One region of the Winslowiella toletana genome, then DNA from elsewhere that is predicted to be linked to it. Evidence: predicted binding sites of a transcription regulator. Region 1 holds the regulator's gene; the other holds the start of a gene.
The links. Region 1 encodes PurR, which represses purine synthesis genes. Its sites were predicted from a motif close to CANGCAAACGTTTGCNTG; they were not measured.

Region 1 (5,196 bases):
CAGCACCACCATTACGCGCAGAATTTTCAGCCCGTTGGGTATATAAGAGTTGATACGGCGTTCCAGCATCGGATAACGCAGATTCATTTGATCCGGCAGTGAAATCCGCCGGGCGATCCAGCGCGTCATCATACCGGACAGCAGTGCGCCAAGCCCAATGACCAGCAGGCTCTTCACCGTGGCACCCATCATAAAGCTCAGGCTGTTGCCGAAATCAAACTGCGAGAGGAAAAACAGCATCAGGAAATAGGCAATCGCCAGCAGGTGCCAGATGTGGCCAAAGCCGCGGAGTATCACACTGAAAAACGCCATTGACCGTTCTGCCAGCAAATCGATTTGGTTATGGATCGATTTACGGTTACGCATAATCAGAGTCAGTGCATAGACCGTCAGCGCCAGCATTACAACCAGATTGACCGCCGCGGCTGCCTGATAACTGATTTGCGTCGCCACCACCGGCACCACCACCATCAGGCCATAACCGATTAAACCACTCAGCCAGGCAAGACGCTGATTCCAGTAGCGCGCGGTGGCATCACTGAACGGGAACGGGCGCAGATAAGCGAAACCGGGCGCGAAAATCAGCCGCAGAACCGCTTTAAAGAACTCTATTACCGCAAAAGCACCGAGGAACAGCGACTGTTGATGAGCGATCACCGCACTGCCGTTGTTGAACTGGTGAGAAAACAGTTTGCCACCTGCCAGCACCAGCATCAGTACTAACAGATCGATGATAAACGCGCCGAGAATGGCGGCCGGTAATTTGTACCACGGTCCACCGTGATCCTTGGCGTTACGACCCCAGCTGCCAATTCGATTGTACAGCGGGCCCACCAGCCGGCGAATCAGATGGAATATGGCAAAAGTCACCACCACCATCAGCAAAAAATAGCCGAGGGCGTGGAAAAATGCACTGGGATCAAACGTGCGCTGCGGCCCGGATTCGACCACTTTCTGCAAGGCGTTCACCCGCTGACTCAGCGCCTGTAACGTCTGTTGCGCAAACTGGCTGACGCTGTCGCTTAAGCTGGTCGCACCGCTGGGTGCGGCAACTTGCGGCACAGCATCCGCCGCCTGAGTTTTAGACTGCGCTTCCGCGGCGCGCTGTAACTGATCAATTAATGCATCACGCGCCTTTTCATCTTTAAGGATGCCCGCCAGCGCGGCGTAAGGAATATCCTGCTCAGTTTGCTGCGCGGTATCGGCAGCAGGCGCGGGTTGCGCAACAGCAACCGGTGAGATAACGCTGATTAACAGCAGCAATAATACGGCGATGAAGGGAAAAAATCCCGACGGGTGCGCTCGCCCTGGCGCCCGACAGCAGATAGTTGATGACATGGTATTCTCGAATAATTTCATTAGCACAATCAAGTGAGTAACAGACCGTCAGCGGCGCATAACAATCCCGCCACTGAGCATATTGCAGCATGCAGGCGCTGTTTAACTCCGCGTGCGCATGACCATTAAATAGCCAATTTGCGCAAAAAAAAACGTCTGAGGGAATTCATCAGACGTTTTAAAAGGGTTAATCCTGAAGATTAACCGATGTTTATCAATTCATTACCGCGGTGAAACTGAAGGCAATAATTACCAGCAGCGCGCCGACGGTGGTCAGCAGAGAAAACTTCAGATTGGTGTCCATACTTCACTCCTTAAAGACCTTACAATTAATAACTCTCACTATTTTCCCATATAAACAGGTAAAAATCTCGTTTTCTGCTCACAGCCTTGATAGAATTCTGTTTTTCCGTTGCGCAACAACTGCAACACCGCGTCACTTGCCGTGTTTCCTGACGTCAATCTCCTGCCCGACGTCACTCAGATTGCAACAATGAAACCGATCGCGCCAGAAAACGCGAAGCATACGCAAACGTTTAACATGATGCTTATCAATCCTTTAAGATAAGCGCAGGAGTACCATTTTAATGGCAACAATTAAAGATGTGGCGAAACGCGCCGGTGTTTCTACCACCACCGTTTCTCATGTCATCAATAAAACCCGCTTCGTGGCTGAAGAGACCCGCGAAGCCGTTTGGGCCGCCATCAAAGAGCTGCACTATTCGCCCAGCGCCGTTGCGCGCAGCCTGAAAGTGAACCATACCAAATCGATTGGTTTGCTGGCGACTTCCAGTGAAGCGCCCTATTTTGCTGAAATTATTGAAGCAGTTGAAACGCGCTGTTTTGCCAAGGGCTATACCTTGATCCTCGGCAATGCTCATAATGATCTCCAAAAACAGCAGGCTTATCTGTCGATGATGGCGCAAAAGCGCGTCGATGGTCTGCTGGTGATGTGCTCGGAATATCCTGACGAGCTGCTGAAGATGCTGGAAGACAATCGCAACATTCCGATGGTGGTGATGGACTGGGGCGAATCACGCGGCGATTTCACCGATACCGTGCTGGATAATGCTTTTGAAGGCGGTTACCTGGTGGGACGCTATCTGATTGAGCGTGGTCACCGTGATATTGGTGCGATCCCGGGTCAACTTGAGCGAAACACCGGCGGTGGGCGCCATGCCGGTTTTCTCAAAGCGCTGGCCGAGGCCAATATTGCCGTGCGCGATGAGTGGGTTGTGCAAGGCGACTTTGAGCCGGAATCCGGATATCGCGCGATGCAGCAGATTTTATCGCAGAAACAGCGGCCAACCGCGGTATTCTGCGGCGGCGATATTATGGCGATGGGCGCCATTTGTGCAGCAGATGAAATGGGCCTGCGGGTGCCGCAGGATATTTCGGTGATCGGTTATGACAATGTGCGCAACGCGCGCTATTTCACGCCAGCGCTGACTACCGTCCATCAGCCGAAAGAGCGCCTCGGCGAAACCGCATTTGATATGCTGCTGGATCGCATCACCAGTAAACGCGAAGAGCCGCAGACGATTGAAGTACATCCTTCATTAATCGAGCGCCGCTCGGTGGCTGACGGTCCGTTCCGCGACTACCGTCGTTAATCCGCTACCGGCCACCCGTTGGCCGGTCAGTTTATCCTTCGCGAAGCCACTCCTGATTCATGGTCTCCGGTGTACCCAGATACTCCAGCAACCAGCTCAGCGCCGGTGAAGCACTCTGCTCAGCCCAGCTGACGCAGCACGGGCTGTCGGGGAATTCGGCCGGTAGCGTTAATTCGGCCAGCGAACCTTCAGCAATCAGCGGCGCAGCAAAATGCCCGGGAACCATACCCACGCATAACCCTGCCAGCAGGCAATCAAACGCCGATTCCCAGTCCGGTGCCACCAGCCTTCGCTGGTTGTCCAGTGTCCAGGTAATGCGTTTTGGCAGGCTGCGCGAGGTGTCTTCCAGCACCAGCGACGGCCACTGGCGAATTGTATCATCATCAATGCTTCCCACTTGCTGCGCCAGCGGATGGTCGGCTCTGACCACGCAGCGCCAGTTAAGTGCGCCCATATCACGGAAACCAAAGCGACCACCGACCGGGATCGCCTGGGTAGCGCCAATCGCGACATCGACTCGCCCGTCAACCAGCGCATCCCAGACGCCATTAAACACTTCATGCCAGACCAGCAGCTCCATATCCGGGAAATGGCGATAAAAATCGAGCACCAGCTGGCGGGTGCGCTGGGGTTTAACAATCAGATCCACTGCAATGCTCAGCTGTCCGCGCCAGCCGTTAGCGACCTGCTGACACTGACGGCGCGTGGCAAGCATTTTTTTGATAACAGTGCGCCCTTCCTGTATAAATACTTTCCCCGCATCGGTTAATACCACATCGCGATGACGCCGCTGAAACAGCGGAACCGCCAGCCACTCCTCCAGCTGACGCACGGTATAACTTACCGCCGAGGGCACACGATGCAGCTCGGCGGCGGCGGCAGTAAAGCTGCCGGTACGCGCTACTGCATCAACGACTTCAAGAGAATGTTCCGACCACATAGCTTGCCTGCAAAATTTTTGAACGCAATGTGCAAATATTAGCGTTTCACAAGCGACAACGCACGCGATTACACTCTGCAGCGTTAAAATCACCTGCACTAAAATAAAGAGTTAACTGATGATTAAATCAAAAGGATTTATTATTTACCTGGCGGTACTGAGCATGCTGGGTTTCCTTGCTACCGATATGTATCTTCCGGCGTTTGGCGCAATGCAGCAAGATCTGCAGACCCATCCCGGCGCCATCAGCGCCAGCCTGAGTATTTTCCTGGCCGGTTTTGCCTGCGCCCAGTTGCTCTGGGGGCCACTCTCCGATCGTATCGGGCGTAAGCCGGTACTGTTAATCGGCCTGAGTATGTTTGCTGTCGGCTGCGCCGGCATTCTGTGGGTAGAAAATGCCACCATGCTGCTGGTACTGCGATTTGTGCAGGCGATTGGCGTCTGTTCTGCCACCGTAAGCTGGCAGGCACTGGTGGTCGATCGCTACCGTGGTGCACAGGCCAACCGTGTTTTTGCCACCATTATGCCGCTGGTTGCGCTGTCACCGGCGCTGGCCCCCCTGCTGGGTGCCTGGCTGCTGAACCACTTTGACTGGCGCTCGATTTTCGTCGCCCTGCTGCTGATCACCCTGGGGTTACTGATTCCTACCCTGCGCCTGAAAGCTAGCGGAACGCCAGCGTCAGCGGCTGATGAACCCAAAGTGGGCTTCTTGTCGCTGCTGAAATCTCGCATTTACAGCGGTAACGTCCTGATGTATGCCGCCTGTTCTGCCAGCTTCTTCGCATGGCTAACCGGCTCACCCTTTATTCTGTCTGATTTAGGCCTGACGCCAGGGGATATTGGTCTGAGTTATATCCCGCAAACGCTGGCATTTTTGATTGGTGGTTTTGGCTGTCGCTCACTGCTGCAACGGGTCGAAGGTCGTACCCTGCTACCGTGGCTGCTGCTCGGTTATGCCGTCAGTATCAGCGCAATTTTTGCCGTTGCTCTGTCGGGTCACGTGACGCTCACCGCGCTGTTGATTCCCTTCTGTGGCATGGCCATGGCCAATGGCGCGCTTTATCCTATTGTGGTGGCGAACGCGCTGCTGCCGTTCCCGCAGGCTACCGGCAAAGCCGCAGCATTACAGAATACGCTGCAACTTGGTCTCTGCTTTGTCGCCAGTATGGCGGTCTCCGCGCTGATTTCTCAGCCGCTGCTGACCACCACGGCGATTATGTTGTCGACGGTTGTGCTGGCGTTTATCGGATTCGCACTACAATTTCAGCGTAAGTTGAGTGAAAATCATACTGTTAAAGCGGCAGA
Region 2 (5,196 bases), 2.3 Mb from region 1:
TTCGGGGAGAACCAGCTATCTCCCGGTTTGATTGGCCTTTCACCCCCAGCCACAAGTCATCCGCTAATTTTTCAACATTAGTCGGTTCGGTCCTCCAGTTAGTGTTACCCAACCTTCAACCTGCCCATGGCTAGATCACCGGGTTTCGGGTCTATACCCTGCAACTTAACGCCCAGTTAAGACTCGGTTTCCCTGCGGCTCCCCTATACGGTTAACCTTGCTACAGAATATAAGTCGCTGACCCATTATACAAAAGGTACGCAGTCACCCTGATAAATCAAGGCTCCCACTGCTTGTACGTACACGGTTTCAGGTTCTGTTTCACTCCCCTCGCCGGGGTTCTTTTCGCCTTTCCCTCACGGTACTGGTTCACTATCGGTCAGTCAGGAGTATTTAGCCTTGGAGGATGGTCCCCCCATATTCAGACAGGATGTCACGTGTCCCGCCCTACTCATCGAACTCACAGCAAGTGCAGCTTCGTGTACGGGGCTATCACCCTGTATCGCGCCACTTTCCAGAGGCTTCCACTGCTGCACAAACTGATTCAGGTTCTGGGCTGTTCCCCGTTCGCTCGCCGCTACTGGGGGAATCTCGGTTGATTTCTTTTCCTCTGGGTACTTAGATGTTTCAGTTCCCCAGGTTCGCCTCATTAAGCTATGTATTCACTTAATGATAATGCAACGAATTGCATTGGGTTTCCCCATTCGGGTATCGACGGTTGTAGCGCCTCATATCGGCTTACCGTCGCTTATCGCAGATTAGCACGCCCTTCATCGCCTCTGACTGCCAGGGCATCCACCGTGTACGCTTAGTCGCTTAACCTCACAACCCACAAGTGTTTCCACTGCGGTTGCAAGCATTTGAGAGACTCGAACACATCGCGATTCATTTCTTATTACGGAGAAATGAGACGACGCGTCGTTTCAATTTTCAGCTTGTTCCGGATTGTTAAAGAGCAATATCTTAAAACCTGACTCGAAAGTCAGCTTTAAGATATTTTCAGCGACACCTTTCACCTGTCACCAAGCAAGTGGCGTCCCCTAGGGGATTCGAACCCCTGTTGCCGCCGTGAAAGGGCGGAGTCCTAACCGCTAGACGAAGGGGACACGGGGTGTCGCGACTTCGCAGGCGCCTTGCTCATTACTTTTTCATCAGACAATCTGTGTGGGCACTACGCGGGTATCTTCACATAGGTAAGGAGGTGATCCAACCGCAGGTTCCCCTACGGTTACCTTGTTACGACTTCACCCCAGTCATGAATCACAAAGTGGTAAGCGCCCTCCCGAAGGTTAAGCTACCTACTTCTTTTGCAACCCACTCCCATGGTGTGACGGGCGGTGTGTACAAGGCCCGGGAACGTATTCACCGTAGCATTCTGATCTACGATTACTAGCGATTCCGACTTCACGGAGTCGAGTTGCAGACTCCGATCCGGACTACGACGCACTTTATGAGGTCCGCTTGCTCTCGCGAGGTCGCTTCTCTTTGTATGCGCCATTGTAGCACGTGTGTAGCCCTGGCCGTAAGGGCCATGATGACTTGACGTCATCCCCACCTTCCTCCGGTTTATCACCGGCAGTCTCCTTTGAGTTCCCGACATGACTCGCTGGCAACAAAGGATAAGGGTTGCGCTCGTTGCGGGACTTAACCCAACATTTCACAACACGAGCTGACGACAGCCATGCAGCACCTGTCTCACGGTTCCCGAAGGCACTAAGGCATCTCTGCCGAATTCCGTGGATGTCAAGGCCAGGTAAGGTTCTTCGCGTTGCATCGAATTAAACCACATGCTCCACCGCTTGTGCGGGCCCCCGTCAATTCATTTGAGTTTTAACCTTGCGGCCGTACTCCCCAGGCGGTCGACTTAACGCGTTAGCTCCGGAAGCCACGCCTCAAGGGCACAACCTCCAAGTCGACATCGTTTACGGCGTGGACTACCAGGGTATCTAATCCTGTTTGCTCCCCACGCTTTCGCACCTGAGCGTCAGTCTTCGTCCAGGGGGCCGCCTTCGCCACCGGTATTCCTCCAGATCTCTACGCATTTCACCGCTACACCTGGAATTCTACCCCCCTCTACGAGACTCAAGCTTGCCAGTTTCAAATGCAGTTCCCAGGTTGAGCCCGGGGATTTCACATCTGACTTAACAAACCGCCTGCGTGCGCTTTACGCCCAGTAATTCCGATTAACGCTTGCACCCTCCGTATTACCGCGGCTGCTGGCACGGAGTTAGCCGGTGCTTCTTCTGCGGGTAACGTCAATGACGAAGGTTATTAACCCTCATCCCTTCCTCCCCGCTGAAAGTACTTTACAACCCGAAGGCCTTCTTCATACACGCGGCATGGCTGCATCAGGCTTGCGCCCATTGTGCAATATTCCCCACTGCTGCCTCCCGTAGGAGTCTGGACCGTGTCTCAGTTCCAGTGTGGCTGGTCATCCTCTCAGACCAGCTAGGGATCGTCGCCTAGGTGAGCCGTTACCCCACCTACTAGCTAATCCCATCTGGGTTCATCCGATGGTGTGAGGCCCGAAGGTCCCCCACTTTGGTCTTGCGACGTTATGCGGTATTAGCTACCGTTTCCAGTAGTTATCCCCCTCCATCGGGCAGATCCCCAGACATTACTCACCCGTCCGCCACTCGTCACCCGGGGAGCAAGCTCCCCTGTGCTACCGTTCGACTTGCATGTGTTAGGCCTGCCGCCAGCGTTCAATCTGAGCCATGATCAAACTCTTCAATTAAAAAGCTTGATGCTCAAAGAATTAAAACTGTTATTCGTAATGAATATAGTAGTCACTCTTGAGACTTGATATTTCAAATTTTTTCCATCCGAGGATGGTTTGCGATATCAACCCTGCGAGTGCCCACACAGATTGTCTGATAAATTGTTAAAGAGCAGTGCAATCAGCGATTTGGCTTGCTGTTGCGAGGTGGCGTATATTACGCTTTCCTCCTTCAGAGTCAACCTCTTTTTCAGAAGTTTTTCTCCGGCGGTTCAGAACTTCCTGAACCTCTCAACACCGTGGCTGGTAAGCCGTTGTTCCGTGTCGATGGAGGCGCATTATAGGGAGTTCTCCGCAGGCCGCAACAGGTAAATTGCGATAAATTAACTGTTTGCTGCAATCCCCAGCAAAAGGCCACCTTATACGTGGTTATGCACAAACTTATCCACATTCATTATCGGGCGGAAATTTTGACGAGCATCACGCAAACGTTTTCGCTACAATGCCGGGCGACGTAACGGGCTCTCCTTTTGGGGCGTTACCTGAAACTTATCTTCTCTCCCTCTATATATAGAGAGAAAGCTAAGCTTGATGTAACGCTGTTTCATTACCCCAAGTCATTGCGAACCAAAGCCAAGGGATATAACCACCATGCAACAACCTCGTCCTCTACGCCGCGCGCTGCTCAGCGTGTCTGATAAAGCCGGTATCCTTGAATTTGCCCAGGCGCTCTCCAGCCGTGGTGTTGAACTACTCTCCACCGGAGGCACTGCTCGCCTGTTGGCTGATGCGGACCTGCCAGTGACCGAAGTATCGGATTACACCGGTTTCCCTGAAATGATGGATGGACGCGTCAAAACGCTGCACCCGAAAGTACACGGTGGCATTCTCGGTCGCCGCGGTCAGGATGATGCGATTATGGCGCAGCATGACATCTCCCCTATCGACATGGTGGTCGTCAATCTTTATCCGTTTGCTGAAACCGTGGCCCGCGAAGGTTGTTCACTGGAAGATGCGGTAGAGAATATCGATATCGGCGGCCCGACGATGGTGCGCTCCGCCGCCAAGAACCATAAAGATGTGGCGATCGTTGTAAACAGCAGTGACTACAGCGCGATCGTTGCCGAGCTGGATGCCAACGAAAACTCCCTGACGCTGGAAACGCGCTTCGACCTGGCAATCAAAGCCTTCGAACACACAGCCGCCTATGACAGCATGATCGCCAACTACTTCGGTAGCCTGGTACCGGCTTATCACGGCGAGTCCCGTGAGCCAGCTGGCCGCTTCCCGCGTACGTTAAACCTGAACTTCATTAAGAAGCAGGATATGCGTTACGGTGAAAACAGCCACCAGGATGCTGCCTTCTATATAGAAGAGAAGATCGCTGAAGCTTCGGTAGCCACTGCACAGCAGTTACAGGGCAAAGCGCTCTCTTATAACAACATCGCTGATACCGATGCCGCACTGGAATGCGTTAAAGAATTTAGCGAGCCGGCCTGCGTGATCGTCAAGCATGCTAACCCGTGCGGTGTGGCGGTGGGTGATGCGATCCTCGATGCTTACGAGCGTGCTTACAAAACCGACCCGACTTCAGCATTCGGCGGCATTATTGCTTTTAACCGCGAACTGGACGAAGCGACCGCGCAGGCGATCATCAGCCGCCAGTTTGTTGAAGTGATTATTGCTCCTTCCGCCAGCGAAGCCGCGCTGAAAATCACCGCAGCTAAACAGAATGTACGCGTGCTGACCTGCGGCCAGTGGCAGCAGCGTCAAAAAGGGCTGGATTTCAAACGCGTTAATGGTGGCTTACTGGTGCAGGACCGCGATCTCGGAATGGTCGATGAGAGCCAGCTGCGCGTAGTCAGCCAGCGTCAGCCAAGCGAACATGAGCTGCGTGATGCGCTGTTCTGCTGGAAAGTTGCGAAATTCGTTAAGTCCAACGCCATCGTGTATGCCAGCAACAATATGACCATTGGCATTGGTGCTGGCCAGATGAGCCGCGTCTACTCAGCGAAAATTGCCGGTATTAAAGCCGCAGACGAAGGTCTGGAAGTGAAAGGCTGCGCGATGGCTTCCGACGCCTTCTTCCCGTTCCGCGATGGTATTGACGCTGCCGCCGCCGTTGGCGTTAGCTGTGTTATTCAGCCGGGCGGTTCGATTCGTGATGACGAAGTGATTGCCGCAGCCAACGAGCATGGTATTGCGATGATCTTTACCGACATGCGCCATTTCCGCCATTAATCGTCCTCTGGAGAATTTGTGATGAAAATTTTAGTTATCGGTAATGGCGGTCGTGAACACGCACTGGCCTGGAAAGCAGCCCAGTCTCCTTTGGCCGAAACGGTATTTGTCGCGCCAGGCAATGCCGGCACGGCGCTGGAACCCGCGCTGCAAAACGTGGCTATCAGCGCGACGGATATTTCGGCGCTGCTGAATTTTGCTCAGAGAGAAAAAATCGATCTGACTATCGTTGGCCC

Region 2: the regulator PurR is predicted to act here: its motif matches at 3,201-3,218, upstream of purH (bifunctional phosphoribosylaminoimidazolecarboxamide formyltransferase/IMP cyclohydrolase).

The regions. Positions count from the first base shown of each region.
Region 1 is NZ_CP134152.1:2,272,397-2,277,592, reverse strand. It holds gene ybiO (mechanosensitive channel protein) at 1-1,359, opposite strand, end outside; gene cydH (cytochrome bd-I oxidase subunit CydH) at 1,553-1,642, opposite strand; gene purR (HTH-type transcriptional repressor PurR) at 1,926-2,951, shown strand; gene punR (DNA-binding transcriptional activator PunR) at 2,983-3,891, opposite strand; gene punC (purine nucleoside transporter PunC) at 4,010-5,196, shown strand, end outside.
Region 2 is NZ_CP134152.1:4,596,845-4,602,040, forward strand. It holds rRNA gene RIN69_RS20865 (23S ribosomal RNA) at 1-822, opposite strand, end outside; tRNA gene RIN69_RS20870 (tRNA-Glu) at 1,032-1,106, opposite strand; rRNA gene RIN69_RS20875 (16S ribosomal RNA) at 1,195-2,737, opposite strand; gene purH (bifunctional phosphoribosylaminoimidazolecarboxamide formyltransferase/IMP cyclohydrolase) at 3,371-4,960, shown strand; gene purD (phosphoribosylamine--glycine ligase) at 4,982-5,196, shown strand, end outside.